2 regions of the Ureibacillus thermophilus genome follow, and region 1 is predicted to be linked to the other one. Evidence: a T-box and tRNA genes for the amino acid it is inferred to sense, from the RefSeq annotation. Region 1 holds a T-box; the other holds one or more tRNA genes.

The links. The T-box of region 1 lies ahead of cysS (cysteine--tRNA ligase). A T-box ahead of a tRNA ligase gene usually reads a tRNA of that ligase, here a tRNA-Cys.
Region 2: it has a tRNA-Cys gene. The T-box ahead of cysS (cysteine--tRNA ligase) is inferred to sense a tRNA for this amino acid. The anticodon was not compared.

What each region holds. Positions count from the first base shown of each region.
Region 1 covers NZ_CP036528.1:595,474-611,547, forward strand. Annotated here, with positions in the region: partial or broken gene tnpC (IS66 family transposase) at 116-1,057, shown strand; gene DKZ56_RS15920 (methyl-accepting chemotaxis protein) at 1,309-1,983, opposite strand; partial or broken gene DKZ56_RS15925 (protoglobin domain-containing protein) at 2,074-2,625, opposite strand; gene DKZ56_RS02855 (hypothetical protein) at 2,763-2,990, shown strand; gene DKZ56_RS02860 (DUF4870 domain-containing protein) at 3,207-3,512, shown strand; gene DKZ56_RS02865 (CtsR family transcriptional regulator) at 3,718-4,182, shown strand; gene DKZ56_RS02870 (UvrB/UvrC motif-containing protein) at 4,197-4,751, shown strand; gene mcsB (protein-arginine kinase McsB) at 4,748-5,842, shown strand; gene DKZ56_RS02880 (ATP-dependent Clp protease ATP-binding subunit) at 5,832-8,270, shown strand; gene radA (DNA repair protein RadA) at 8,395-9,765, shown strand; gene DKZ56_RS02890 (PIN/TRAM domain-containing protein) at 9,968-11,062, shown strand; gene ispD (2-C-methyl-D-erythritol 4-phosphate cytidylyltransferase) at 11,090-11,785, shown strand; gene ispF (2-C-methyl-D-erythritol 2,4-cyclodiphosphate synthase) at 11,983-12,465, shown strand; gene gltX (glutamate--tRNA ligase) at 12,635-14,095, shown strand; T-box leader at 14,104-14,318, shown strand; gene cysS (cysteine--tRNA ligase) at 14,449-15,852, shown strand; gene DKZ56_RS02915 (Mini-ribonuclease 3) at 15,854-16,074, shown strand, end outside.
Region 2 covers NZ_CP036528.1:2,878,357-2,892,096, forward strand. Annotated here, with positions in the region: gene DKZ56_RS14535 (hypothetical protein) at 62-406, shown strand; gene DKZ56_RS14540 (acyl-CoA dehydrogenase family protein) at 509-1,663, shown strand; gene DKZ56_RS14545 (acyl-CoA dehydrogenase family protein) at 1,660-2,703, shown strand; gene DKZ56_RS14550 (enoyl-CoA hydratase/isomerase family protein) at 2,716-3,522, shown strand; gene DKZ56_RS14555 (MBL fold metallo-hydrolase) at 3,726-4,553, opposite strand; gene DKZ56_RS14560 (3-hydroxyacyl-CoA dehydrogenase) at 4,710-5,603, opposite strand; gene DKZ56_RS14565 (M20/M25/M40 family metallo-hydrolase) at 5,824-7,203, opposite strand; gene DKZ56_RS14570 (tetratricopeptide repeat protein) at 7,262-8,296, opposite strand; gene DKZ56_RS14575 (HNH endonuclease) at 8,421-9,095, shown strand; gene DKZ56_RS14580 (PP-loop family protein) at 9,210-9,956, shown strand; gene DKZ56_RS14585 (FusB/FusC family EF-G-binding protein) at 10,094-10,753, opposite strand; partial or broken gene DKZ56_RS14590 (metal-binding protein ZinT) at 11,094-11,794, opposite strand; tRNA gene DKZ56_RS14595 (tRNA-Leu) at 12,021-12,103, opposite strand; tRNA gene DKZ56_RS14600 (tRNA-Cys) at 12,140-12,213, opposite strand; tRNA gene DKZ56_RS14605 (tRNA-Gly) at 12,221-12,295, opposite strand; tRNA gene DKZ56_RS14610 (tRNA-Gln) at 12,305-12,379, opposite strand; tRNA gene DKZ56_RS14615 (tRNA-His) at 12,442-12,517, opposite strand; tRNA gene DKZ56_RS14620 (tRNA-Trp) at 12,540-12,613, opposite strand; tRNA gene DKZ56_RS14625 (tRNA-Tyr) at 12,625-12,709, opposite strand; tRNA gene DKZ56_RS14630 (tRNA-Thr) at 12,717-12,792, opposite strand; tRNA gene DKZ56_RS14635 (tRNA-Phe) at 12,807-12,882, opposite strand; tRNA gene DKZ56_RS14640 (tRNA-Asp) at 12,891-12,966, opposite strand; tRNA gene DKZ56_RS14645 (tRNA-Met) at 12,973-13,049, opposite strand; tRNA gene DKZ56_RS14650 (tRNA-Val) at 13,075-13,147, opposite strand; tRNA gene DKZ56_RS14655 (tRNA-Glu) at 13,151-13,225, opposite strand; tRNA gene DKZ56_RS14660 (tRNA-Ser) at 13,238-13,330, opposite strand; tRNA gene DKZ56_RS14665 (tRNA-Asn) at 13,339-13,413, opposite strand; rRNA gene rrf (5S ribosomal RNA) at 13,430-13,545, opposite strand.

The DNA of each region.
Region 1 (16,074 bases):
TCTTATAGTAATATTCTCTTAAGTAAGCCCGAAATCAAACAACGCCTATAAATCAATGACACCTCCCTGTAAGATGAAAGTAACAATTACAAAGGAGGTATTCTTTTTTTGGCAACGGAAAATAAAGGAATGGAACCGTTATGGTCTCCTTACAAACGATAAAAATTTATCGAACTGGGTGATTCGAATCGCGGAGGATTGGCTTCATCCAATCTACCATCGTATGAAAGAGCTCCTTATGAAAAAATCAATTCTTCATATTGATGAAACATACGCTCAAATACTCAATCGTTCGGATGGAAAGTCGGCTCAGTCTAATGCTTATAACTGGGTATTCCGAAGCGTTGCTTCTCAAGGGCCGACCATCGTCATGTTTCATAGTGCGTTATCGCGAAGTCGGGAAGTTTTAAAAGACTTCGTGGAAAAGTTCAAGGGAACCATCATTTGTGACGGATATTCTGCATACGCTGGTTTACCTAACGTCACATTCGCCAATTGTTGGGCACATGCGCGTAGAAAATGGTTAAAAGCCAACAGTAAAAACGCCGAAAAAGGTGTAGAATATTGTAATCGACTCTACGAATTGGAACGAAAGTTTAAGAAACTTTCACCAAGCAAACGTCGAAAAGCACGAAAAAAATATTCCAAACCGATTGTGGAAGAATTCTTACAATGGGTAGATGAATCTCCTTTTTACGGCAAAAGTGCCCTTGCGGAAGCGGCAAACTATACCTTGAAACATGCCGAAGGTCTAAAAGCATTTCTATATGACGGTCGAATTGCGATTGACAATAACCCAGCAGAAAATGCGATTCGTCCGAGTGTGATTGGTCGGAAGAACTGGCTTTTCTCTGTGAGTGAATTGGGAGCTGATGCCAATGCCATTTGTTTGAGTTTAGCTGAAACGGCAAAAGCTAATGGAATTGATTTCTATCAATACTTGGTCAAAGTATTGACAGAACTACCGAATCTTCCAATCCATCAGCAGCCAGAAATAATCGATCGCTACTTGCCTTGGTCTAAAAATATACGTGAATCATGTGCAATAGCAAAATAGCCCTCAATCGAAAAAAACATCAAGATTGTAGGGCTATTTGTCGTGCGTACCGAAAGGTGCGCTTTTTTTAATCCCTGTTTTAAGTTTTCAATGCGTCATTTGAATTCGGGCTTACTAATATTCTCTTAAAAACTTTCCCTGCGGTGGTCACAAAACGTGCCTCCTCGTCGCAATTTATCTGCGGCAAAACTCTAGCGACAGCCGCAAAGGAGGCGTCTTGAAATGACTTTTCAGACGCCCCCTTTTCAAATCTACTTCGAAATATCATGAACAACTTCGATTAACGTATCAGAAGATTTAGCAATCAAGTTAGTGCTTTCTACTAAATGGGAAATATTGTTTGAAATTTGCTCGATGTCTTTGAACGTAGAAGCGTATTGATTGCGGATTTCAGACACTTTCTTTGCAATTTGTTCAAACGATTCTGCTAAGTTGCCTTGAGTTTCAACGCTTAATTTCACTTGTTCATCCACGTTATTTACGCTGGATGTCATGTCTGAAATATTCGCTTCCATTTCTTTAATTAATGTAGACACATCTTGTACAGCATTTTTTGTTTCTTCTGCGAGTTTTCGAACTTCTTCAGCTACAACAGCAAAGCCTTTTCCGTGTTCACCCGCGCGCGCTGCTTCGATGGAGGCGTTAAGAGCAAGCAAGTTTGTCTGGTCGGCAATACCTGTAACTAAATTGACAATCTCGGAAATTTTCTGAGAAGAAGAGCGTAGATTCATCATGGACTCTTCTAATAAATTAACGCTTTTTAAAATCGTATTCATTAAATCTGTTTGTTTTGCTAATTGGGCTTTACCCTGATTGGATTTTTCTTCTGTATCCGCTACATAATCCAAACCTTGTGATGTGGATGTAGCAATGTTATGAGATTGTTCTGAAATGAATTGGATGGATGTAATAGTATCCTGATTCATATGATTCAGTTCTTCTGCAATTTGTTGAAGGGATGCAATTAAAGATTGTTTGATTTGCTCATCTTCTCTGCGAACTCGTTCCTGCTCTCTTTCGTATGCTTCAATCACCAGTTGCTGCTCAAAATTAATCACTTTTGCGAAGGCATTGACCGCAAGCAATGCGTCTTCTTTTGAAATATTCTGTTCTTTAATAATTTCTGAAAAAGAGGTTACTAAAGATTGGAATGATGACAAATACCATTTGGATAAAAGGCTAGTACGGATATGTGCAAGAGCAATTCTTTTTCGATTTTCTATATAATGTTTATCAATTTTCGCATCAAAAATATCCTGTAGATGTTTTGAAAGTGTAACTTTTAACCGATCCATATTGGAATGTTTGTTGATTAAATCGACTAAATCTTGATTTAGCGAAATGTTATCGTAAAAAGCTTGCACCATTTTTGGAATATCATTTTCAATGATCGGTTTTAGTTGACGCAAGATGGCCAAATCATTTTTTGTCAGATGAATGATGTTCATTTGTTTCGCTATAACAGGATCATGTGAAACATCAATCAACACCTCTTGGACATATTGATTTACATCAAAAAACGGTTTTGAAATAGATTTGTTATTCTTGCTTAATCGCACAAATCTCATATGTATACCTCACTTAAAAATTATTAATATGAAATTCATTTTTCTATGTAATCAAATTCCTAAAATTGTATTTTCAACCTATACGTTGTAAAATATCATTAGTTTTATTGAATTTAAAGAAAAGGATGTTTGCGAACATGAATCAACGGAGGCTTGCGTATGTCATTGTTTCAATGGTGACGGTAGCTGTTTTTTCAATGCTCATGTTAAATAATATGTTTGAAGAAGTTCCTAAAAATCATAAGATTTTAATTGTCATCAGCGCTACGCTTTTTTCAGGCTTTTTAGCCCGAGCCCTTTTCCCAACTGAACATCCTGATGAGGTAGACTCAAAAAATTTAAAAGAAAATAATAAAAAAGATTAAATAAAAGCTGCTCATTTGAGCAGTTTTTTTCTTTTTTTCACATAATAGCATATAACGCAGGACCTTCTAAAGATTTTTTTGTCTATGAATTGATAAATATGGGAAAAATACGAAAATAAAAGGAAAAATTTTTTCAGGAATTTGAAACTATTCAAAGAGCCATTCGTAAAAATATATAACAAGATATTAATAAATTTAAACGGGAGTTGAAAATAGATGGAAGAAAAGTGGGCAAAAGTTATTATTCACGCAAGTGCATTTTTTGCTCCGGTTTTAGTGCCAATATTATTTTTTCTAATTAGCCAAGAGGAGACAATCAAACGTCTTTCTATCCAAGCGTTACTATTCCAATTTGTCATGTGGGTGTTAATCGGTATTTCGACAGTACTTAGTTTTGTATTAATCGGTATTCCGTTCTTAATCATTTTCGGCATTATGACTTTGGTTGTACCGATTATCGGAATTTTCAATGCGCTTCGAGAAAATGAATGGAACTATCCGATTGTAGGACGATGGGTGTAAACAGCAATTATTTCCAATTACTGTATAGTATTTTGATGAATTGAATAGATTAAATAAAAATCGGCAAACGTAATGTTAATTGCGTCTTGTCGATTTTTTTCCCCCTCCATTTTGTCAAGGGTTTTTATTTGCAAATATAAAAAAATGGACATATAATAAAGTCAAAGAAAGTCAAAGTCAAAAAGCGAGGTGAATTGACATGAATATGAAAAATATTTCCGATTTGATTGAAGGGTATTTAAAACGGATTATCGAATTAGATGATAAAGGACATATTGAAATCAAACGTAGCGAATTAGCCGACAAATTCCAATGCGTTCCCTCGCAAATAAATTATGTCATCAATACACGATTCACGGTGGAAAAAGGCTATCTTGTTGAAAGTAAACGAGGTGGCGGTGGATATATTCGAATTTTTCGTGTGAAGCCGAGCTCAAAAGTGGAGTTGATCGATCATTTAATTAAGCAAATCGAAAATGGCGCCACTCAAAATATGGCGGAAGATATCATATATCGATTGCTGGAAGAAGGAGTAATCATGGAAAAGGAAGCAAGGTTAATGCTCGCAGCCGTTAACCGTGATACGCTGAAGCTTCAACTACCAACTCGCGATGAACTAAGGTCGGCCATTTTAAAAGCGATGTTACTAACTTTAAAATATGAAAAATGATGAGGTGGTAGGTTATGCTTTGTGAACACTGTAAGCAACGGGAAGCAACGGTAACTGTTACACAAATCATCAATGGTCATAAAAGCGAAAAACATTATTGTGAAGTATGTGCAGCCCAGTTTCATCCTTTCAACTTTGAATTTCATAAAGAAGAACCTTTTCCGATTCATCAATTACTTTCCAACTGGTTTGGCATGCCGCTTTTGAAAAATGATGTGCAAGAAAGACCTGTTCAGCCCTCCGTTCAAACGACTGCATGCCCAGCTTGCGGATTTACATTTCGTAAATTTTTAAATGAGGGGAAATTAGGCTGTCCTCAATGCTATGAAACTTTCAGGGAAAAACTTCCGCAAGTGCTTGAAAAAATTCAGGCAGGAACGAAACATACAGGCAAAAGACCTGGGCAAAAAGCGGATAACAATCGCCTCTTGAAAAAACAAATTGAGCATGCCCGTGAACAAATGCAATTAGCCATTCAAGATGAGCGATTTGAAGATGCAGCGAGATTCCGAGATGAAATCAAAGAACTGGAACGTAAGCTTGAAATGGGAGGTGTGGATACACCATGAACCTAGACTATTTCTTAAAAGCAGAAGCACCAAGCTGGATGGGGGATGGAGGTTCGGAAGATGACATTGTCATTTCCACCCGCGTTCGGTTGGCAAGAAATTTAGAAGGTTTTCGGTTTCCATTGATTTTTACTGATGAGGAAGCGAAAACTATCGACCAAATGGTGGCGCAAGCCTTTTATCAATTAAACGATGAAAAACATAATTTTTCCCATTTTACGATTCAGGAAATGCCTGCGTTAAAACGGCAAGTACTTGTAGAGAAACATCTAATTAGCCCGATGCTTGCAGGAAAAGAAAAGTTCGCATCAGTGATTATCTCGCAAGATGAAGCCATCAGTGTCATGGTCAATGAAGAAGACCATTTAAGAATTCAATGTTTAGCCCCTGGCCTTAAATTAGTCGAAACTTATGAAATGGCGAATAAATTAGATAGCCAGTTGGAAAAACTTTTACCGTTTGCTTTCCATAACGATTTCGGCTATTTAACGAGCTGTCCGACAAATGTAGGTACCGGTTTAAGAGCCTCTGTTATGATGCATTTGCCTGGGCTTTCAATGACAAAACAAATCAAAGCTTTAACGCAAATGCTCGCTCGCTTCGGCATGGTGGTGAGAGGCATTTACGGTGAAGGCAGCGAAAACTTAGGAAATATGTATCAAATTTCAAATCAAGTCACTCTTGGAAAATCTGAAGATGAAATTATCGATGATTTACAAGAAGTCGTGATGCAAATTATCGAACAAGAACGAAAAGCAAGACAAGCGCTTTTAGCCCAATCAGCCATTGCTTTGGAAGACCGCATCCACCGGGCTTACGGTACATTGAAACATGCGCGGATTATGACGAGCGAAGAAGCGGCTACTTGTTTATCCAATGTTCGATTAGGTGTCGATTTGGGAATCATTCAAGATGTTCCAAAGCATATTTTGAATGAGTGTACAATTCTTATTCAACCTGGATTTGTACAACAATATGCAGGCACTACATTAGAACCGGCTGAACGGGATGTATTCCGAGCAAAATTAATACGGGAAAAATTAAATAATGGAAAATTAAAACGAAAAGGAGAGGAAAAATATGATGTTTAATCGATTTACTCAACGCGCTCAAAAAGTGTTGCAGTTGGCACAAGAAGAAGCGATTCGTTGGAAACATGAATCCATCGGCACAGAACACATCCTGCTTGGGCTTATTCGAGAAGGCGGAGGTATCGCCGCAAAAGCCTTAGAAGCAATTGATGTAACGCCAGAAATGATTGAACGAGGCATTGAAGAATTAGTAGGAAAAGGAACAAAAGACGTAGGACCAATTGTACACTATACACCTAGAGCGAAAAAAGTTATTGAACTAGCCGTTGATGAATCGCGGAAATTAGGCCACGCTTACATCGGTACAGAACACATTTTGCTTGCGTTAATTCGAGAAGGCGAGGGTGTTGCAGCGCGCGTGCTTGCAAATGCTGGTGTAAGCCTCAATAAAGCTCGCCAACAAGTGTTATTGCTCCTTGGAAGCAACGATGTTTCCCAAAACTCAAATCCTGCGCAAACAGTTAGCACACCAACCCTTGACAGTTTGGCAAGGGATTTAACAGCCATTGCCCGTGAAGGCGGACTTGACCCAGTGATTGGACGCAGCAAAGAAATCACACGGGTTATTGAGGTTCTTTCCCGCCGTACAAAAAACAACCCAGTGTTGATTGGGGAACCGGGTGTAGGTAAAACGGCTATTGCAGAAGGCCTTGCGCAACAAATCGTGAACAACGAAGTACCTGAGACTTTGCGCGATAAACGTGTCATGACTCTTGATATGGGTACAGTTGTTGCAGGTACAAAATACCGCGGTGAATTTGAAGACCGTTTGAAAAAAGTGATGGATGAAATTCGCCAAGCCGGCAACATCATCTTGTTCATCGATGAGCTTCATACATTGATTGGTGCTGGTGGTGCAGAAGGTGCCATTGATGCTTCCAATATTTTAAAACCAGCTCTTGCCCGCGGAGAATTGCAATGCATCGGTGCCACAACATTGGATGAATATCGCAAATATATCGAGAAAGACGCAGCATTAGAACGTCGATTCCAACCAATTCAAGTGGATGAACCGACAGTGGAAGAAACAATCCAAATTATCAAAGGATTGCGTGATCGCTATGAAGCTCATCATCGCGTAAAAATTACAGATGAAGCCATTGAAGCGGCAGCTAAACTTTCTGACCGTTACATTTCCGACCGCTTCTTGCCTGACAAAGCGATCGACTTGATTGATGAAGCTGGTTCTAAAGTGCGTTTACGTTCCTTTACAATGCCTCCAAACTTAAAAGAACTTGAAGATAAATTAGAAAATGTGCGCAATGAGAAAAACGCAGCTGTGTCAAGCCAAGAATTTGAAAAAGCAGCCGCATTGCGCGACACAGAACAAAAAATTAAAGAAGAACTTGAGCAATTGAAAAAATCTTGGAAAGAAAAACAAGGAAAAGAAGAATCCAAAGTAACCGTTGAAGATATTGCCGAAGTCGTTTCCATGTGGACAGGAATTCCAGTGAACAAAATCGCTCAAGAAGAGTCCGAAAAATTGCTTCACTTGGAAGAAGAATTGCATAAACGTGTTGTCGGCCAACATGAAGCAGTGGAAGCAATCTCAAGAGCTATTCGCCGCGCCCGCGCTGGACTGAAAGATCCAAAACGACCAATTGGTACATTTATCTTCTTAGGTCCAACTGGCGTAGGTAAAACAGAATTGGCAAAAGCATTAGCAGAAGTTATGTTCGGCGATGAAGATGCGATGATCCGCATTGATATGTCCGAATATATGGAAAAACACTCCACTTCCCGCTTAGTTGGTTCACCTCCTGGATATGTAGGATTTGAAGAAGGCGGCCAATTAACGGAAAAAGTTCGCCGTAAACCATACTCTGTTGTGCTTTTAGATGAAATTGAAAAAGCGCATCCAGATGTATTCAACATCTTATTGCAAGTGCTTGATGACGGCCGCTTGACTGATTCAAAAGGACGCACAGTGGATTTCCGCAACACAGTTGTCATCATGACATCCAACATTGGTGCGGAAGCGTTAAAATATCAAAAAAACCTAGGATTTGGCGTAGGAGAAAAAGACAGCAAATATAAAGATATGAAATCTACTATGATGGACGAATTGAAAAAAGCCTTCCGTCCAGAATTCTTAAACCGAATTGATGAAATTATCGTCTTCAAACCATTAGAAAAAGAAGAATTGAAACAAATCGTATCCTTGATGGCAAAATCTTTAGTGAAACGCTTAAAAGATCAAGATATCGATTTGGAATTAACAGATGCGGCTTTAGAGAAAATCGCCGAAGAAGGCTACGATCCGCAATACGGCGCCCGCCCAATCCGAAGAGCTTTACAGAAAAATGTAGAGGACCGTTTATCCGAAGAATTATTGAAAGGCACGATTTCGAAAAACGGCAAAGTTGTCTTTGACTACGTGGATGGCGAGTTTGTTGTAAGAGAAAAAAATACGGTTGAAAATGCATAAAATTTTCATACATGAAGCTGTCCGCAAGTCAATACTAGTTGGCTTGCGGTACAGCTTATTTTAATTCAAGATAGAGCGAGCATATTGATTTAGTTATCGATTAAAAAATTTTGAGGAGGCACTAATGGTAAAAAAGAAAACAAAATTCTGCTGTCAAAGCTGCGGCTATGAATCGCCGAAATGGTTGGGGAGATGCCCTGGATGTGGGGAGTGGAACACCTTTGTAGAAGAAATAGAAGTCGTTTCAAAATCCCGTGGGGTGTTTCAACATTCAGAAGCAAAAAGCCAAAAAGCCGTTCCAATTGTCAGTATTGAAACGCAGGAAGAACAACGAGTTGAAACGAGCATGGTGGAGTTGAACCGGGTGCTTGGCGGCGGCATTGTGCCAGGTTCACTTGTACTTATAGGCGGAGACCCAGGGATTGGGAAATCGACACTTCTTATGCAGTTATCTGCGGATTTGTCCAACAGGGGGCATCGCGTGCTTTACGTCTCTGGGGAAGAATCATTGAAGCAAACAAGACTAAGGGCATCAAGACTCGGCGTTCAATCTAAAGAACTATTCATCTATGCGGAAACGGATTTAGAACTAATTCGTCATAGTATTGAAGAAGTAAAGCCCCAGTTTATCATCGTCGATTCCATTCAAACGGTGCATCATCCGGAAGTGACAAGCGCTCCCGGCAGCGTGTCGCAAGTGAGGGAATGTACTGCTGAACTGATGCGGATTGCCAAAACGAAAGGCATTGCCACATTTCTTGTGGGGCATGTGACGAAAGAAGGGCAAATTGCAGGGCCTCGTATTTTAGAGCATATGGTGGATACGGTTCTCTACTTTGAGGGAGAAAGACACCACACCTATCGTATTTTAAGAAGCCATAAAAACCGATTTGGCTCTACCAATGAAATTGCGATTTTTGAGATGATTCATTCAGGGCTTAAAGAAGTGTTAAATCCTTCTGAACTATTTTTAGAGGAACGTTCTCAAGGGGCTGCCGGTTCAACGGTTGTAGCTTCCATGGAAGGAACCAGACCTATTTTAGTGGAAATTCAATCATTGGTGACACCTACTAGTTTTAACTATCCAAAACGAATGGCAACGGGAGTAGACCAAAACCGGGTTCAGCTATTGATGGCGGTGTTGGAAAAAAGAATGGGAATGCTTTTGCAAGCCCAAGATGCTTATGTGAAAGTGGCGGGCGGCGTAAAATTGGATGAGCCGGCCATTGACTTAGCCATTTTGACATCTATTGTTTCCAGCTACAAAAATGCACCTGTCAATGTAACGGATGTATTTATTGGGGAAGTAGGTCTTACAGGGGAAGTTCGACGTGTCTCCCGCATCGAGCAAAGGGTTTATGAAGCGGCAAGACTCGGGTTTAAGCGCGTATTTATTCCTGCTTCAAACGTAGGCGGATGGGAATATCCAAAAGAAATAGAAGTGATTGGCGTTCAAACGATTAACGAAGCATTGAAGCTTTGTTTTAGTCGTTAAGAAGAATGCCCATTATTTGAGAACAATGGGCATTTTTTCACGAAAATTTGGGAAAAGTAAAGATAAAAATAAATTAATTTTTTATGAACAAAAAGGAAAAAAGTCCAAATTACGCATGGAAGAGGGCTGCAAATCGCAAAGGATTCATGAACGATGTATAATTATTAATAAGATAATATATCAAAAAAAAGGAGGTGGCCACATATTGAAAAGGGTTATTCAAATTGCTTTTCTGTTTATTGGAGGGGCATTGGGGTTTGTCTTTTTACCGCCATTATATGAAATTATTAATTTATCATCCAGTCCTTGGTTAAATAATCCATATACATCTGTAGCAATCGGAGCAATATTGCTGTTTCTTCTATCGTTTTCTTTATCAGATTATTGTGTAAGACTCATCAATTGGATGGAAGATGTGCTTTTTAAAATTCCAGCAGCGGACTTATTCTTTGGTACTCTAGGATTAATTGTCGGTTTAATTGTAGCATATTTTGTAGGGTTTGCTATTGAGCGGATTAATATTCCCATCATCACGGACTTCTTGCCGATTATTTTATCAATTATACTGGGCTATTTAGGATTTAGAGTCGGCTTTAAAAAGAGGGAAGAACTTTCTCAAATCTTTTCAAAATCTGGCGTAGGTTCAAAAAAGAAGCCTGGAGATAATGGCCAATCAGCTCCCCAAGAAAAAACGCTATATAAACTGTTGGATACTAGCGTTATTATTGACGGCCGCATCGCAGATATTGCAACGACAGGATTTATTGAAGGGGTTTTAGTTGTGCCGCAATTTGTATTGACAGAATTGCAGCATATTGCCGACTCCAGCGATTCCTTGAAACGCACCCGTGGCCGAAGGGGTCTGGATATGTTAAAAAGATTGCAGGACGGGAAATCTGTCAAAGTCATGATTTCAGAAGAAGATTTTGACGATGTTCAAGAAGTTGATTTAAAATTGGTTCGGCTTGCGAAAAAGATGGGCGCCAAAATTTTAACTAACGATTTTAATTTAAATAAAGTATGTGAACTTCACCATGTGCAAGTGTTAAATATCAATGAGCTTGCCAATGCGGTGAAGCCGGTTGTGATTCCAGGAGAAGATATGCAGGTTGTTGTCATTAAAGACGGCAAGGAACAAAATCAAGGTGTTGCTTATTTAGACGATGGTACAATGATTGTAATTGAAGGCGGCCGCAATTACATCGGTCAAGCGATTACGGTTACCGTCACAAGCGTATTGCAAACTTCTGCGGGACGTATGATTTTTGCAAAACCGAAAGATGAACAAGTCGCATAAAACGCAGCAAATGTAGGAGTTGAGTCTGTGGATTACGAAGTAGTGTTGCCTGCTGCCGGAAGTGGAAAACGCATGGGGGCAGGAACAAATAAATTATTTTTGTCTTTAGCCGATAAACCAATTCTGATTCATACCCTTGAAGTCTTTGAAAAGGATTCAAAGTGTACAGGAATTTATTTGGCGGTGAAGCCGGAAGAAAGAGAATATATCCAACGTTTATTAAACGAATATAACATTACAAAGGTAAAGGGTTTACCAAATGGTGGGAAGGAGCGTCAACATTCTGTTCACGCTTGTTTAAAAGTGATGAAAGATGTGGATATCGTTCTTGTCCATGATGCGGCAAGGCCCTTTATTCTTCAATCCGTTATTGATCGGTTGGTGGAGACGGCTTATGAAAAAGGCGCTGCCATCGCAGGCGTCCGTGCAAAAGATACAATGAAAAAAGTGCGTGAAGGCATCATTGTGGAAACAGTGGAGCGGGAGGATTTATGGGCGATTCAAACGCCGCAAGCTTTTCGTTTTGAATTGTTGCGCCAAGCGGAAGATCTAGCAGAAAAAGTCGGGTTTTTAGGAACCGACGAAGCGATGCTGGTGGAACGCCTTGGCCACGAAATCCATATTGTAGAAAGCAGTTATGAAAATATAAAAATTACTACGAAAGAAGATTTAATCTTTGGCGAAGCAATATTAAAAAATCGACAGTTGAAAACTGAAAGGTAGCCTCACCAATCAACTTGATTAGTGGGGCTTTTTCTTGTTTGACTTTACCTAAATAGAATTTTTGTGAAAAAGGCTTACAATCCATTCAAATGGGAAATATGTTAATATATGAATTGGTCATTTGCAATAGATTACAGTAAAGGATGGTGAATGCTGCATTATAGGCTAAATTAGTCTTCAGAAGATGCAGCTAGTATATGTTTCGGGTTGGACAAGGATTTGACGTTCATGCTTTTCAAGAAGGGCGTCCGCTGATTATTGGCGGAATTGAAATACCTCATACTAAAGGGCTTTTAGGACATTCCGATGCAGATGTATTATTGCATGCAATCACCGATGCAGCCCTTGGAGCGATTGGCGAAGGAGATATCGGCCGCCATTTTCCAGATACGGATCCGCAGTATAAGGATGCAGACTCCGCAAAATTATTAGAATATATTTGGAACATCGTAGAAGAAAAAGGCTATGTTCTTGGAAATGTAGATTGTACCATTATGGCCCAAAAACCAAAAATGGCTCCCTATATTGAACAAATGAAAAATCGTATTGCACAATTGTTGCATGCAGAACCATCCCAAGTGAATGTGAAAGCGACGACTACTGAAAAATTGGGATTTGTTGGACGAGAAGAAGGAATCGCAGCATTAGCGACCATATTATTAATAAAAAAACCATCTTGAGTGATGTAGCCATTTCCTTTTCGAAATGACAAAATTTATTCCCTTTCATAAACTTTTCAATGCTGCGCTGTAGTGGTAAAATGTACAAAAGTCAAGGGGAGCATGGAAAATCGCAGGATTTAAGGAAGAAATAAAGTTTTTTTATTGTAAAACTTAGGAGGAAATGATGATGGCAAAAAAAGTTCGTGTTCGGTATGCACCAAGTCCTACCGGTCATTTACATATCGGTGGAGCACGTACGGCATTGTTTAACTATTTATTCGCAAAACATTATGATGGAACATTTGTTGTCCGCATTGAAGATACAGATTTAGAGCGCAATATTGAAGGAGGGGAAGCATCCCAGCTTGATAATTTGCGCTGGCTGGGAATCATTCCGGATGAATCCCCTGAAATCGGCGGGCCTTATGCGCCATATCGCCAAACAGAAAGATTAGAGATTTATAAAAAACACGCAGAAGAACTATTAGAACGCGGTTTAGCTTATAAATGCTTCTGTACGCCGGAAGAATTGGAAGCTTCAAGGGAAGCCCAAAGAGCAAAAGGCGTGGCTGCTCCTGTTTATGATGGAAAATGTCGCCACTTAACAAAAGAAGAAATTGCAGAAAAAGAAGCGCAAGGAATTCCTTATACAATCCGCTTCAAAGTTCCTGAAAATGTCACTTATAAATTTAATGATATGGTGCGCGGAGAAGTTGTATTTGAATCAAAAGATATCGGCGATTGGGTAATCATGAAAGCCAATGGCATCCCTACTTATAACTTTGCGGTGGTGCTTGATGACCATTATATGGATATCACTCACGTATTCCGCGGAGAAGAGCATTTATCCAATACACCAAAACAAATGATGATTTTCGATGCGTTCGGCTGGGAATATCCTGAGTTCGGCCATTTGACAATCATTGTGAACGAAAATCACAAAAAATTATCAAAACGCGATGAATCCATTATCCAATTCGTTTCCCAATATAAAGAACTCGGCTATTTGCCGGAAGCCATGTTCAACTTCTTTGCATTGCTCGGCTGGTCTCCAGAAGGGGAAGAAGAAATCTTTACAAAAGAAGAACTCATCAAAATTTTCGATGAAAAACGTTTATCCAAATCACCATCCATGTTTGACCGGAATAAATTAACATGGATGAACAATCAATACATTAAAAAATTATCTTTAGAGGAAGTAGTCGAACTTTCATTGCCTCACTTGCAAAAAGCCGGTCTGTTTCCTGAAGAATTAAATGAAGAACAAAAAGAATGGGCAACGAAATTGATTAGCTTGTACCACAATCAAATGAGCTATGGTGCAGAAATTGTGGAACTATCTAGCCTATTCTTTAAAGATGAAGTGGAATATGACGAGGAAGCAAAAGAAGTGTTGGCATGGGAGCATGTAAAAGATGTCATTTCAGCCTTTAAACGTCAGTTGGAAGCGTTAGAAACATTCGATGCTCCTTCCATTAAAGCATCGATGAAAGAAGTGCAAAAAGAAACTGGCTATAAAGGGAAAAACTTATTTATGCCAATCCGTGTGGCGACAACAGGCCAAACGCACGGTCCAGATTTAGCTAATACGATTGAGTTGGTAGGAAAAGAAAAAGTGTTAGCCCGTTTAGAAAAGTTCGTAAACTAATTGCATATGGAAAAGCGTTGAAAAGGAGAAGTACGTAAAATATGTTTGACAGAGAGGGTCACCATTGGCTGAAAGTGACCTAAACCTCTATTTTACGGAAATGCACCTTTGAGCGCTTTGCTGAAAGAAAGTAGGCAAGTCGGCAAGTCGCCGTTATCGACAAACGAGGGGAAAGCATGATGCTTTCAATCAGAGTGGAACCGCGCAAAAGAGCGTCTCTGTCATAGAAATATGATGGGGGCGTTTTTTTATTAAGTTATTGACTTCTTTTATAAAAAAGATGGTAATTTAGTTATAGATGAACATTGTCCGGAAAAATGAAAAGATTGGAATTTTGTAAAGGAGAGACTGCTATGGTAATTCAGATTTACAACACGCTGACAAGAAAGAAAGAGCCTTTTGTTCCTCTTGAAGAAGGAAAAGTAAAAATGTACGTATGCGGACCAACTGTTTATAACTATATACACATTGGAAATGCCCGTCCGGCGATTGTATATGATACAGTTCGCAGATATTTGCAATATAAAGGCTATGAAGTAAAATACGTATCAAACTTTACAGATGTGGACGACAAAATAATTAAAGCGGCCAATGAGTTGGGAGAAGAGGTTTTTGAACTTACGGAACGCTTCATCAATGCCTATTTTGAAGATATTACGGCTCTCGGATGCAAGAAAGCGGATGTGCATCCTAGAGTAACGGAGCATATGAATGATATTATTGAGTTTATTCAAGTCTTGGTGGATAAAGGATATGCTTACGAATCTCAAGGGGATGTCTATTTCCGCACGCGCAAATTTGAGGAATATGGAAAGCTCAGCCATCAATCTATTGATGACTTGAAAGTGGGCGCCCGCATTGAACCGGGTGAAAAGAAAGAAGACCCGCTGGATTTTGCCCTCTGGAAAGCGGCAAAACCGGGGGAAATCTATTGGGAGAGTCCTTGGGGAAAAGGGCGGCCTGGTTGGCATATTGAATGCTCTGTGATGGCTCGAACTCATTTAGGAGATACTATTGATATCCATGCTGGAGGGCAAGATTTAACATTCCCTCACCACGAAAATGAAATTGCCCAATCCGAAAGTTATACTGGAAAACCTTTTGCCCGTTATTGGATGCATAATGGATATATTAATATCGATAATGAAAAAATGTCTAAATCATTAGGAAATTTTGTATTAGTCCATGACATTATCCAAAAAATCGATCCGCAAGTGTTAAGATTTTTCATGCTATCTGTACATTATCGCCATCCAATCAATTTCTCTCAAGAATTGATTGAATCGGCTCGAAGCGGATTAGAGCGTTTGCGCACAGCTTATTCGAACTTGGAGCATCGCTTAAATTCGGCTACAAATCTTGCGGAACAAAGTGAAGAGTATTTGCAAAAAATTGATGAGTTAAAAAAAGAATTTGAAAGAGAAATGGACGATGATTTCAATACAGCAAATGCCATTTCCGTTTTATTTGAGCTGGCGCGAATTGCTAATACGTATGTAAACCAAGCTAATACCGATGAAAAAGTATTAAAAGCATTTATTGAAACTTTTGATGTGCTAAGTGGCGTATTAGGAATTAACTTAGCGCAAAAGAAAGAAATTTTGGATGAAGAAATTGAAAAATTGATTGAAGAGCGGAACATTGCACGAAAGAATCGTGATTTCAAACGGGCAGATGAAATTCGAGATCAACTATTGAAAATGAATATAATTTTGGAAGATACACGTCAAGGTACCCGTTGGAAACGAGGTTCATAATATGACCCAACTTGTAGATGTCAATCAAATGAATGCACTTGCCTTAGCTTATATGGGAGATGCGGTGTTGGAACTGCACATCAGAGAACATTTGCTTTTGAGCGGCCGCATGAAGCCAAATACGCTGCACCATGAGGCAACTAAATATGTTTCTGCCAAAGCTCAATCTATGATTGTCCGTCGCATGATAGAAGAACAGTTTTTAACGGATGAAGAACTGGC
Region 2 (13,740 bases), 740 kb from region 1:
CATTAGCGTGTTAGCAAGAAAACAATCAAATTACTTCAAAGTAAAAATATTGGGGGAATACATGAAAAAAATTAGAACAACACTTTTGTTAATTTTTGGTATATTGCTGTTACTCGTTATAGCCAGTTTCATTTTTTCAAACACTATCAATTCTATTCATTCAAACGAACAACAAATCAATCAGTACAAAGAAAGTTTATTCAATAACTACAACAATTTGATTAAATCCCAAACGGAAAGTGCAGTTAAACTTCTTGAATATGTTTATTTAGTAGAGGGGGATCTAAAGGGATTAGATACCCTTTTTTGTTTCCCATTCCTTCTATTAAACGAAAAAACTTTTGATTATCTTAAAATAAAAACTTCTTATCATCTAAAACAAAAGACATCAAACGGAATAAAATAATAGCATAATTCATCTTTTGATTGACTCTGCTAAGAAACTATCATTAGAATTGTACTAATATTAAAAATTCCCATAATACGGTATAAGAAGGGAGATGATGTCATGTTTCAATTGCCAACTGTGCAGTTTACAGAGGAGCAGGAAGCCTTTCGTTTAGAAGTGCGAAATTTCCTGCAAGCGCATATTACAAAAGGAACATTCACCCCTGCCATCGATTCTTGGTTAAGCGGCGTGGATCCCTCCTTTTCCAAGCTTATTGGAGAAAAGGGCTGGATTGGACTGACTTGGCCAAAAAAATACGGAGGTCAAGAACGAAGCACCCTTGACCGATATATTTTAACAGAAGAATTTTTAGCTGCTGGTGCACCAGTGGCAGCTCACTGGTTTGCAGACCGCCAGACAGGGCCTTTGCTTCTTCGTTATGGAACGGAAGAACAAAAACAATTTTTCCTGCCAAAAATTGCAAAGGGAGAATGCTATTTTGCCATTGGATTAAGTGAACCAAACAGCGGTTCCGATTTGGCGTCCATCCGCACGAAAGCCGAAAAAGTCGAAGGTGGTTGGATTGTGAATGGCCAGAAAATCTGGACAAGCAATGCCCACGTCTGCCATTATATGGTGGCGCTTGTCCGTACAAGCCCATACGATGAGAAAAAGAAACACTCGGGATTAAGCCAGCTGATTATCGATTTGAATGCTGAAGGGGTAACCATCGTTCCTATTAAATTTTTATCGGGCGAATATCATTTTAACGAAGTCTTTTTTGATAATGTGTTTGTACCGGACAATATGGTCGTTGGAGAAACTGGAAACGGATGGGAGCAGGGATTGGCGGAACTTGCCTTTGAACGAAGCGGACCGGAACGCATTTTGAGCACATACCTCTTGCTGGAAGAATTGATAAAAGAATTAAAGCATCAAAAAAATAAAGACGGGTTAAAGCAAGCAACGAAGCTTCTTGCCCAATTATGGGCGCTGAGAAATTTATCTATTGGCGTTGCGAAATTATTGGAATCCGGCAATGCTGAGGATGTCGCCATTCCTGCCTCTTTAGTCAAAGCAATCGGTACAAAGTTTGAACAAAGCATTCCTGAAATTGCACGGTTGTTAGTTGAAACTTATCCAAACCTTGAGGCAAAAAGAAAATTCGACCGCTATATGGCACAGGCAATCTTGCATGCACCAAGCTTTACGATTAGAGGGGGCACAACGGAAATTCTTTATGGCATGGTGGCGAAAGGGATGGTAGAAAAATGAGCGAAATGAAAGAAATGATTTTAGATGCAGCTGGACGCATGTTGAAAGAAAACATCTCCAAAGATGTTGTGGATTTGTTGGAACGGGATGATTGGGCAAGGGGCATTTGGGCTTTATTTGAAGAAACCGGCATGTTTAACGTTGCCATTTCTGAAAAACACGGAGGAGCTGGAGGCGATTTAGAAGATTTATTGCATATTGTGAGATTGACTGGAAAATACGCCGCCCCAATGCCATATGCAGAATCCACTTTTGCAAATTTTCTCCTTGAAGCAACGAATCAGGCAATTGTCAAAAACATTGCAACTTACTCTTTAAAAGAAGGATTCCATTTACAAAATGACCTTATTTCCGGTTCATTGCACAATGTTCGATGGGCAAGACATGCTGATTATTTAGTTGCCCGTGTCGACAGCTTTCAAGGAACACAAATTGCCTTGATTGACTTGCAAAAGGCAACCATTGAACATAGCAATAATTTAGCCAGCGAGCCGCGGGATACAATTATTTTGGATAAGGTAAAACCGATTTCCATCGCTCCTCTATCCGAAGAACAATTATTTTATACCCTTTCTATTGAAACCGCCTTCAAAATTGCATTAATGACAGGCGCTATTGAAAGAATTTATGAAATCACGGTTCAATATTCCAAAAAAAGAGAGCAGTTTGGCCGTCCTATTCACCGCTTCCAATTAGTGCAGCAGCATCTCGCCCAGTTAGCCGGGGAAACAGCTATTGCCATCACTGCCTTTCATAATGTTTGTGCTGCAATTCAATCAAAGGATTTCTTGCATGAAATTGCTTTTGCCCGCATCCGCATAGAAGACGCCATCACGACTATTACATCTGTTGCCCATCAAATTCATGCAGCCATAGGGATGACCCATGAGTATACATTGCATCAATATACGCGTCGTTTATGGTCTTGGCGAGATGAAGGAAGGAACAGTCCATTTTGGAGCAACTACATTGCCGATTATTTACTGAAGCATGATGTGGATTTATGGGCATATCTTACAAAAACCATAGGAAAAAAATAAGGGAGAGATTCCATGCCGGACTTGCTGTTTGAAGTGGATAACCATATTGCAACCATTACTTTGAACCGACCGGAAAGTTACAACGCCTTCAGCGAAGAAATGATTATGAAATGGATTGAAGCATTTGAAACGGTGCGGGATGATGATTCCATACGAGTGGTCATTGTAAAAGGAAACGGCAAAGCCTTTTGTGCAGGTGGGGACATTAAGGCCATGCAAGCAGGCGAAGGATTTTATCGAAGCAAAGAGGATATCACTTCCACAGGACTCGCTCGAAAAAATTCATTATGGAAGAAAATTCAACGGATTCCATTGCTTCTTGAGGAAATTGATAAACCAGTCATTGCCCAAATTCACGGTTTTGCCATGGGGGCAGGGTTAGATATGGCGCTTATGTGCGATATCCGGATAGCCGCAAAATCCGCAAAGGTTTCTGAAAGCTATATTAATGTAGCGATCGTGCCAGGGGATGGAGGGGCTTATTACTTGCCGAAACTCGTTGGCATCGACAAGGCGCTGGATTTGTTATGGACGGCACGGATGCTTACCGCTGCGGAGGCAAAAGAAATAGGGCTTGTTACTTTTGTAGTTGAAGATGAGGAATTGGATTCATTTACCCGCTCCTATGCTGAAAAATTAGCAAACGGGCCTCAAACCGCAATTCGTTTTATAAAACGGGCCGTTTATCAAAGTCAGAAAATGGACTTGCGCTCTGCCCTTGATTATATTTCCTCTCAAATGGCCATCGTGACGGAATTGGATGATTTTAAAGAAGGCGTCGATGCAGTAGTTAATAAAAGGAAACCTAAATATCAATAACAATTTAGATGCTCCCTATCAGTAACTTGGTAGGGAGCATTTTCGTGAAAATGGGAAGGTATTCTTACAAAGTAGGGATGTGGTTGTATCTGCACGAAATATTGCCTCATCCGCACGAATTAAGGAGGTAAGCGCACCAAATGTTTCTTCATCCGCACGAATTAGGAAGGTAAGCGCACCAAATGTTGCCTCATCCGCACGAATTAGCACTTTATCCGCACCAATCCTTCCCCCATTTCCTTCTTTAAAAACTGCACATTCTCCTTATGGCACTTTTTCAAACTTCTTGGATATGGATATTGTGCAATCAAATGCTCATGTTCTGCATTGGACTGGATGGCTTTTTTCAAACTGATGATATAAAGAAGACTATCATTTTTCCTTTTTATGATTTCCTCTCTGCTGCAAGCTGCATGTCCATGCCCCGGAATCATGATATTCATTCGATGATTTGCCAAAATGGTTTCCGTTTTTTCCAAAGTATTTATGTAATCCTTTGAACTTGAATAAATAAACGGGAATTCAATATTGGATAAATAATCCCCTGCAATCCAAATCCCAAGAGGCTCTACAATGGCAAATATGCCATCATCCGTATGGCCTTTCGCTTCATAAAAAGTGAGCAATGTATTGCCAATTTTCAGCTGCTGTCCATCCTTCTCCACAGCTATATCCACTTTCGGATAAATTAATGGTGTTTTGCGATCGATATAATATTCATCATCAAAGGCTTTCACTTGTTCAATCATGTCATCTGGATTTTTCTCTTCGAAGGCGGTACTGGCAATGACCATCGCTTCTGGAAACGCCCCAGCCCCCACTATATGATCCCAATCCGAATGGGTAATAATGAGATAGATTGGACGATTTCCTTTAATGCTCATGACATACTCCCGAATTTGATCCACTTCAAAAGGAAGCAAACACGGATCAACGACGATCATGCAATCTTCCGTTTGGATGACGGAGGAGGTGGTTTTATAAAGTTGGCTTTCGAATACGGTGAGGTGATCATCTTTGTATTGGATCATGGTTTTCTCCTCATTGCATTGTCTACTTATTCTCTATTGTAATCACAAAACAAATAAAATCACACCTCCCTGCAAAATAAAATGAAGAATTACAGAGGAGGTGCTTTCCACAAGAAAAAGGAGAACTGAATTTCCCCTTTTTCCAATAAATCTATTTTATTTTAAGAAGTCCGGATCAAGGTATTTCGGATTTGGATAGTCATAGAATCCTTTGCCGTTTTGGACACCTAAGCGTCCTTTATCAAGGAATTCTTTTTTCAAATATTCGGCGATTTTCTCCGCTTCCTTGTCTCCTGCTTTTGCTCTGGCAAGGCACAAATTGTAAGGAGTGTTAATGCCAATCACATCCAGAATCGCAAATGGACCTTGAGGGGCACCCGTTGCAATCATCCATGTTTTATCCACTGTATAAGGATCGGCAATTCCATTTACCACTAATTTTTGCGCAGCATCCAAGAACGGAACGAGCAAGGAATTTAAAATGTAACCTGGCTGTTCTTTATACAATGGCAGTGGAACCATGCCAATGGCTTTGGCAAATTCAATGATTTCTTCAAATACTTTTTCGTCTGTGCCTTCATGTTTCATAATTTCGGCTGTATTGTGCTTCCAAATTTCATTGGCAAAATGCAAATTCAAAAATTTTTCAGGTCTTCCGGAAATGTCAGCAAATTGGCTTGGCAACATCGTAGAAGAATTGGAAGCGAAGATGGTCTTTTCATCCGCCACTTCAGAAAGTTTTTTATAAAAGTCTGCTTTAATATCGTACACTTCCGGCACCGCTTCAATGACAAGGTCCGATCCTTTCACCGCTTTTTCTAAATCTGTATAGAAAGTTAAGTTATTGTAGGCTTTTTCCACATCTTCCTGAGTAGCCCCTAAATCTTTCTTATATGCTTCTTGCCATGCGCGAATTTTTTCTTTTGCTTTCACTAAAGCTTCGTCACTAATGTCATAAAGATTGACCGGAAATCCCGAAAACGCTGTCTGAAATGCAATTTGGCTTCCTAATACTCCTCCGCCAGCTACTGTCACTTGTTTAATGTTCATAAGTATGCCTCCGTTTCTTAAGGAATCTACTATTATTTTACACCTATAATTTTTTGAAAAATATGGTTAGTAGATAAGGTTCATAAAATGTATAAACTTCAAGGTTTTTCACAAAAAATGCTTTCTGAAAAAATTTTAAACATAAAGTATAGGTAACAATTCCTCCATAAAAAAAACTTCATTCTGCCAAGCAGAACAAAGTCTCTTCTTTTCAATATCCTTATTGTGCGCAACGCATCGTTGAAATATTCCGCAAAGTTCTGCGCAATTCTCTTCCTTTTTGGAAAATCCTTTTTAACAAAATATAAGTTTGGTAAGTAGCCTGAACATCTAAAAATTCTTTGGCTGTATGCTCATTGCCATATCCTACTGAAAGATTTACGCTTTCAATGCCATGGCTTGCCCAAACGACCGTGTCACTGCTTCCGCCTTCCCTGCAAGCCCATCCGACTAAGCCGATTTCTTTCGTGACTTGTTCAAAAAATAATCCATATTGCGAATTACAGAATGGGATGATTCCTCCGGAAGAAGTTACAATATCAGAATTTCCACGCCGATCTAAAACAATCGCTGCATCAACACCCCACAAGAAATATTCGTCGACATGCCGAGCCCCAACCAATCCGATTTCTTCTTCCACGGTAAAAATAAATTTTACTTTTCCACAAAAATCAGATTGATTCAGATGTTTTGCAATCATTACTATTAACGCTACGCCTGCCCGGTCATCCGCTCCTAAAATTCCCTCGCTGGAAGTCCAAATCGTTCCGTTCTTTTGAATCGTTCTACCAGGTTCTATTTCACAAACCGTATCTAAATGAGCATTTAAAAGAATGGTTGGTCCATTGCCGTTTCCGTATGTCTTTTCTGCCAACAAATTGCCGTAGTGGTCAACCGAGATGTAATCCACATACGGTTTCATTTTTTCTCGCACCACTTTGCGAATAACATCCTCTTCCCCGCTTGAGCCCGGAATTGAAAGGCATTGTTCAATTTCTTGATTTAATAATTGTCGCTCAATATATTCAATTCCTTGCTCCAACCATTCTGAATGTAGATTGCTTAACTGTTCAGCCAAGTCTAAAAGTTGAGAGCGTTTGATGCGAAGGGATAATTTATAATGGTTTCGCATTTCATAATAAGACACGCGAGGAATGCCAAATAGCCGCAAAATGCTTGTTAGCAGGTCGATGTCAATATCTTTCATCAAACAAATAATAGGAAATCTTCTGTCATGGCCGTCACATGACAAGGTTGTAGAAAACCCCAAACGGTTTAATTGACGGACAGTTCCCATCATATATAAATCCAAATGACAAATTTCCAGTTCGTCGTATTCCGGGTTGAAGTAATAAGATGGGTCTCTTCGTTCTTTTGCCGCCTTTTCAACTGCTCTTATCCAATTGGATTCATCCATCAATTCTTGAACAATCATTAATTCCCGATTTTTTAAAACATACTGTACATCCGCTTTTTCTAAACAGGCTTGCAAAAATTGAAGATTTTCTTCCGTTTCCTTTTTGCAATCAAATGTATTTTTCCCTTGTTCCTCTAAAATCCAGCCGCTTCTTGTGAATAATTGATTCCAAGTTTTCAACATCATCACCACTCCTTTGCTTTGATGTATTTATGATATAAAAAGGAGGGTGACAGACCTGTCATTCTTTCAAAAAGAAATCCTCATCTGTACGGTGGATGATAAGATAGTCTATTTCATCAGCAAAGTAGTATCCCGCCTGTTTATTCTGAATCATCCCAATTGGGAAATGAATGTTTTCCAATTTTTCTTTCAGTCTTTGAATCGCTTTTGTAAATGTATTATTTTTCAATTCGAAATTTGGATTTTTTCTAGTAAATATATCTGCCACATCAAATTTAGTGATTGGATGCTTTTCTGTTCCATATATCAAAAGATATCGAAGCAGCTCTGCTTGTTGATTGGTCAGTTTCACGTATTCGCCATTGAAAATTGCTGCAATTTCCCTGTCGCCAAAATAGCAAATTAACATGCCCGCAGTATCTTGCAAGTTTTCTGCCTCTTCCTTTGTGCAATAGCGTTTTCCTTCTTTTGAAACAACGGTATAAGCATTTTGCGTTAAATATTCTTCATTATTAGAAGCAATTATTTCATAGAATGGTGAAATTTCATAATTTGGAAGTTGATGGAAGGGTTTATTTTTTATGTTCATGATGGAATCTTGGGCATTTTTCGCGATGAATAGCGCACTGTTCGTCAAATACAAATGGGCATAGTAATGTTGAATCTCATTTAACTGATAATCTGGCTCAACTTCCCCTTCATTTAATTGAATAGCCTTTTCAAAATGCTGTAAGGCTTGCACATAATCCTTTCTTTTATACGCTAAAAATCCTAAACGGTAATGAGCAATAGGAATATGTGGCTCTTCCTTTAGAGCTAAATGAAAGTAACGTTCTGCTTCCTTTTCTGATTTTTCCACAGAGCTTTTCATATAAGTTCCAAACCAAATTAAATGCTTAATAAACCGTTTAGTTATGTACGGTTCCAAATGTCGATATTCTTTATTTCTTCTTATTTTTTTCAGCAGTATTTTATATAAATGATGCAACCGGTTATTCGCCCCTGGTTCATCCTCTGCTCTTTTCTCCAATAGCACTTGTTCAATATCAAGTAAATCTTCAATAGAGTGGTTCTCAAATTCTCTGAACAACATTATCCATTCCCTTCAAAACAGGATTGTGTCAGTTCTTTAAGGTAATAAGTAGTTTCCAAAAGATAATTGACTAGGAAAATTCCCCCTAATAAAATAATACTATATCTTTTACAGTTCATGTATTTTGATAGATGTCTATTATAAAGAAAAGGGATTCAACGACTTAAAAGAATCCACTGGCAAAACTGTAAAAGGCGTTGTCAATTCGGTAAAATACACTGTCCATAATGCTTCTACTACTTATCAGGGAATTGTAAGTGGAGACAAGACTCAAACAATACAAGGTTTAAAAAATATAGGAAAAGTCGCAGCGGTTTCTACCCTTGCCATTGGAGTTGTTGTTTTATTGGATGGTGCTGATCTAGCAGAGGCGCAAGAAATCGATACCATCAACGATCATTTAAATGGCACGGAGCATCCAGAAACTGGGGTGCCTTTTGAAGATAAAACGGTGGAACTGCCTGATGGTGAAGTGAAGGAAGGGGTCTTCCCGATTTTTGAATCCAAATTTAGTGTGGAACTTCCGGAAGATTACTATCTGGAAAGCGATGATGTGCATTTTAGCATCGCCAATTACACATTGTATCAAGCCATTTTGGACAATCCAAGCTTAGCCAATGACTTGCACCTTTCCCAGTCCGATATTGAAATGTTTGCTAATGGTGAAACTCCAGATGGTTATGTCTGGCATCATAACGAAGAACCCGGTGTTTTGCAGCTAGTGGATGAAGACATACATAACCATACGGCTCATACCGGCGGGCGATTTTTATGGGGCGGCGGAAGTGAAAATCGTTAACCGTGACAAAGCGTTCTTTAAATTAGCAATACAAACCTTCTCGAGTCCTTCAAATTGTTCGAACCATATTTTATAATTTTTTAGAAAACATATCCTAAACAGAAGGTGTCTGCAATGGTATTAAAAATTTCAAACTCCGAAAACAAACGCCTTTACAAACCCTTTCGGAAAACGATTATGGAATACAATATGATTGAAGAAGGAGATCGAGTGGCGGTTGGCTTATCTGGGGGAAAGGACAGCTCCACTTTGCTTTATCTTCTCACACTGCTCAAGCAACAGGCTCCTTTCCAATTTGATATTGTTCCTGTTACCTTGACGCTCGGCTTTGAAGGAATGGATCTATCGCCGCTAAAAAACTATGTGGAAAGCCTCGGACATGAGCTGCATATTAAAGAAACCAACATCAGCCAAATCGTGTTTGACATCCGCCGGGAAAAAAACCCTTGTTCCTTATGTGCCAACTTGCGCAGGGGAATTTTATATGATTACGCAAAATCCCTTGGCTGCAATCTAGTTGCTTACGGCCACCATTTAGATGACGGCATTGAAACCTTTTTTATAAATCTTCTGTTTGGAGGAAAATTGGGCGTGTTTAAACCGGTATCCTATATGAGCCGTTTGGACATTACATTGATTCGCCCGATGATTGCCATTGAAGAGCAATCCATCATTCAATTCGTCAAAGCGAAAGAAATCCCTATTATACATAACCCTTGCCCTGCGGATAAAAACACGAAGCGGGAAGAGATGAAAGAACTCGTCAAAGCGTTAAGCGAAAAATACCCAAACGTGCGCCAAAACTTTTTGCATGCTGTGAAAAATGTGGATGAAGCGGATTTTTGGAATGTGGAAAAATAGGGGCTGTCCGAAAAGTAGTATTTAATCCCGAAATCTAAAAAAAGCAAACCCAAAGAATGCTGTAAAATCAACATTCTTTGGGTTTTAATTTTGGCGGATTTTCAACTAAAATGGACTTTTTAGACAGCCCCTTTCCTTTATTTCTTTAAAACTTCAATAAAACTATTCAGTTTATCCAATGAAGTGATATTTTGATTACATTTTACGCTGTTTTTGCAAATATAATTTCCTCTATTGACATAAGATTCTTTTCCGCTTTTCACATTTGCGACAAATAGACCGATTTCTTCCAATCTATTGCATATAGAACATATGCCTTTATGTGACTCTTTAAAAGTTCCTTCGATTCCCATCAATTTGCCGTCATATTCGACTACAAGAAACTTTCTTCCTAATCCGACATCATTCCAGCCTAAATAGGAAATTTCCCTGCAATCCATTTCTACTAATGGAGGAACTTTTAATTTCCCTATTTTTGGAAAGAGTTTTCTTATTGCATTTTCCGTGAGATTCGCAAACGGAATAACATATTGTTTCAATTCATGAAGAAAATGCTTTGCTTGTGTTTCCTCTTCAATGTCGATGATTTTATATAATCGTTCACTTTGTTCTTCATTTAAATCGGGGAACAAGTTTTGAATCTTATCGAATGCATATAATTTCAAAGCATCCAGCGTTTCTTTGTCTTTAACCGATAAATGTGCTGAAATAATGTTTTTTAGTTCAAATTTAATAAAATTGAATTGATCATTTCGAATAAAAGGTTTTAAATTCATTTCTGTATTTTTGTTTTCCATTCCTGACAGCTCCTTTTCTTATTATTTAAAGAATTTTTGCAAAGCTGTTTCAGAAATGGGATCATTCAGTTCATAGGCGATTTATTTAAAATCCACCCATGCAAAGTATCGCCATTTCAGTAACAGACTTTGCATGGGAAGCTCCAATTTCTGGCGGATAAATCTTCATATCTGCCATTTGCTATCACCTCCAATCAATCATATTATACAATACTTTGAAGGATTTTTTTATGAAGTTCAGAATATATGGTTTTTAGAAAATATACGTCACATCACACTATCCTTCTTTTTCTCCCTAATAGAAACCTAGAAATTAGGTTGCTATAGAGAGCTGATATAATTAATGCGCCATCATTTCTTCCGCAATTTCTTCTCCGCTTAATGAGAGAAATAGTATGTTGGCCAATTTTCCAATTCTTTTAACAATGTTGCATGATCTGCATCCCCAAAGTAAATATGGAAATGATGTGATTTGGTTGGATAAATATTGTGATCACTGAATTGAACATGTTTTGGAACCCCTTCTTCACCGTCTACCAAATCAAATAAGTAACGAACACCTCTATTTCCAGCTTCATATGTCAGTATTTCGTAACCATGATATTTATATTTTCCTGTTTTCCCCTCCCCATTTCGATAAAATGTTATTGTATCATCCTTTATGACAATTCGTTCAACGTCTGTTTCATAGCCGATTTTATAATATTCTTTGTATTCTTCAAAAGTCTTGTCTTTCTTTGTTTCCGCTTTTTTCTTCAAAACCTCGTCCAAGGTTCCATCCAATAAATAAGGATAAACAGATTGCCAATCTCCTTCCCAGTCCGACAATTCCCTGTCTTCCACTTCATCATCTTCAAAAATTCCGGAGTAAATTTCTTTCTGTTTTTCAGCATTGTGACCATATTCATGATTGTGTTCATGGCTCTCTGTAAATTCAGTTTGCGAAGAAGTCGTCGTTTCTGAAGAAGCATTTTCATTTTCTTGACAGCCCGCGAGAATCATTCCTAATAAAACCATTGTTGTTGCAAATTGCTTTTTCATTAATATAACCCCTCTTTTTCTATATTGTTTTATAAATAGTAATGATTACTATTTACACCTTAACGAATATACTATGTTTTCATTCATTAGTCAATATAAATCGTAACGATTACTATTTGTTTTTTTCTTGCAGCTCATAAATAAGTGATATTATCTATCCAAAATAAAAAAAGAGTCCTCATTTTAATGAGAACCCTTGTCCCTAAAGCCTTTTCCCTATTTTCAATGCCGATGGTGGGAGTCGAACCCACACTCCTTTTGGGAACACGATTTTGAGTCGTGCGCGTCTGCCAATTCCGCCACATCGGCATAATAATAAAACATCAAAACAATGCTTATTTGATTTGGAGGCGGCTACCGGATTCGAACCGGTGATAAGGGTGTTGCAGACCCGTGCCTTACCACTTGGCTAAGCCGCCAAAAATATGGAGCGGAAGACGGGACTCGAACCCGCGACCCCCACCTTGGCAAGGTGGTGTTCTACCACTGAACTACTTCCGCATTCTCAAATGGCTGGGGTACCAGGATTCGAACCTGGGCATGACGGAATCAAAATCCGTTGCCTTACCGCTTGGCTATACCCCAATAATACTGTATTAACAAAATAAACAGAATTATATTCGTTCTAAATCCTTTTTATTAATTTATGGGGCGACTGATGGGAATCGAACCCACGAATGCCGGAGCCACAATCCGGTGCGTTAACCACTTCGCCACAGTCGCCAAAATACTATATTTTATTGATTGGCAGGGGCAGTAGGAATCGAACCCACACTGAAGGTTTTGGAGACCTTTGTTCTACCATTAAACTATGCCCCTGTTATCATAAATGGTGGAGGGGGGCGGATTCGAACCGCCGAACCCAAAGGGAACGGATTTACAGTCCGTCGCGTTTAGCCACTTCGCTACCCCTCCGGAATTATGGTGCCGGCGAAAGGAATCGAACCCTCAACCTACTGATTACAAGTCAGTTGCTCTACCAATTGAGCTACACCGGCATCATTAATTTATATGGTGGGTTGGGGCGGAATCGAACCGCCGACACGAGGATTTTCAGTCCTCTGCTCTACCGACTGAGCTACCGACCCATCTTTTATGGCGGTCCCGACGGGACTCGAACCCGCGATCTCCTGCGTGACAGGCAGGCATGTTAACCACTACACTACGGGACCACTCTTTGGTTGCGGGGGCAGGATTTGAACCTGCGACCTCCGGGTTATGAGCCCGACGAGCTACCAGACTGCTCTACCCCGCGATAATAATATACATTATCAATAGTATGGAGGATGACGGGATCGAACCGCCGACCCTCTGCTTGTAAGGCAGATGCTCTCCCAGCTGAGCTAATCCTCCAATTGGTGACCCCTACGGGATTCGAACCCGTGTTACCGCCGTGAAAGGGCGGTGTCTTAACCACTTGACCAAGGGGCCATTCCTTAATTATGGCGGAGAGTAAGGGATTTGAACCCTTGAGACAGGTTATCCCCGTCTACACGATTTCCAATCGTGCTCCTTCAGCCACTCGGACAACTCTCCAAGAAGCATGGCTCCGAAGGTAGGATTCGAACCTACGACCAATCGGTTAACAGCCGATTGCTCTACCACTGAGCTACTTCGGAATAATTTTATTGGTAAGCCTAGCAACGTCCTACTCTCGCAGGGGGAAGCCCCCGACTACCATCGGCGCTGAAGAGCTTAACTTCCGTGTTCGGTATGGGAACGGGTGTGACCTCTTCGCCATCGTCACTAGGCTTATTTCTTACCGAAAGACAAATATTATTATAACACATTTTATTATTTTTACAAGCATCAATTTATATTTTTTTATATTTTTTGATGTTTGAGAGTTGTTCTCTCAAAACTGGATAACGACATTGAAAGGATATTGGTTAAGTCCTCGATCGATTAGTATCCGTCAGCTCCACACGTCACCGTGCTTCCACCTC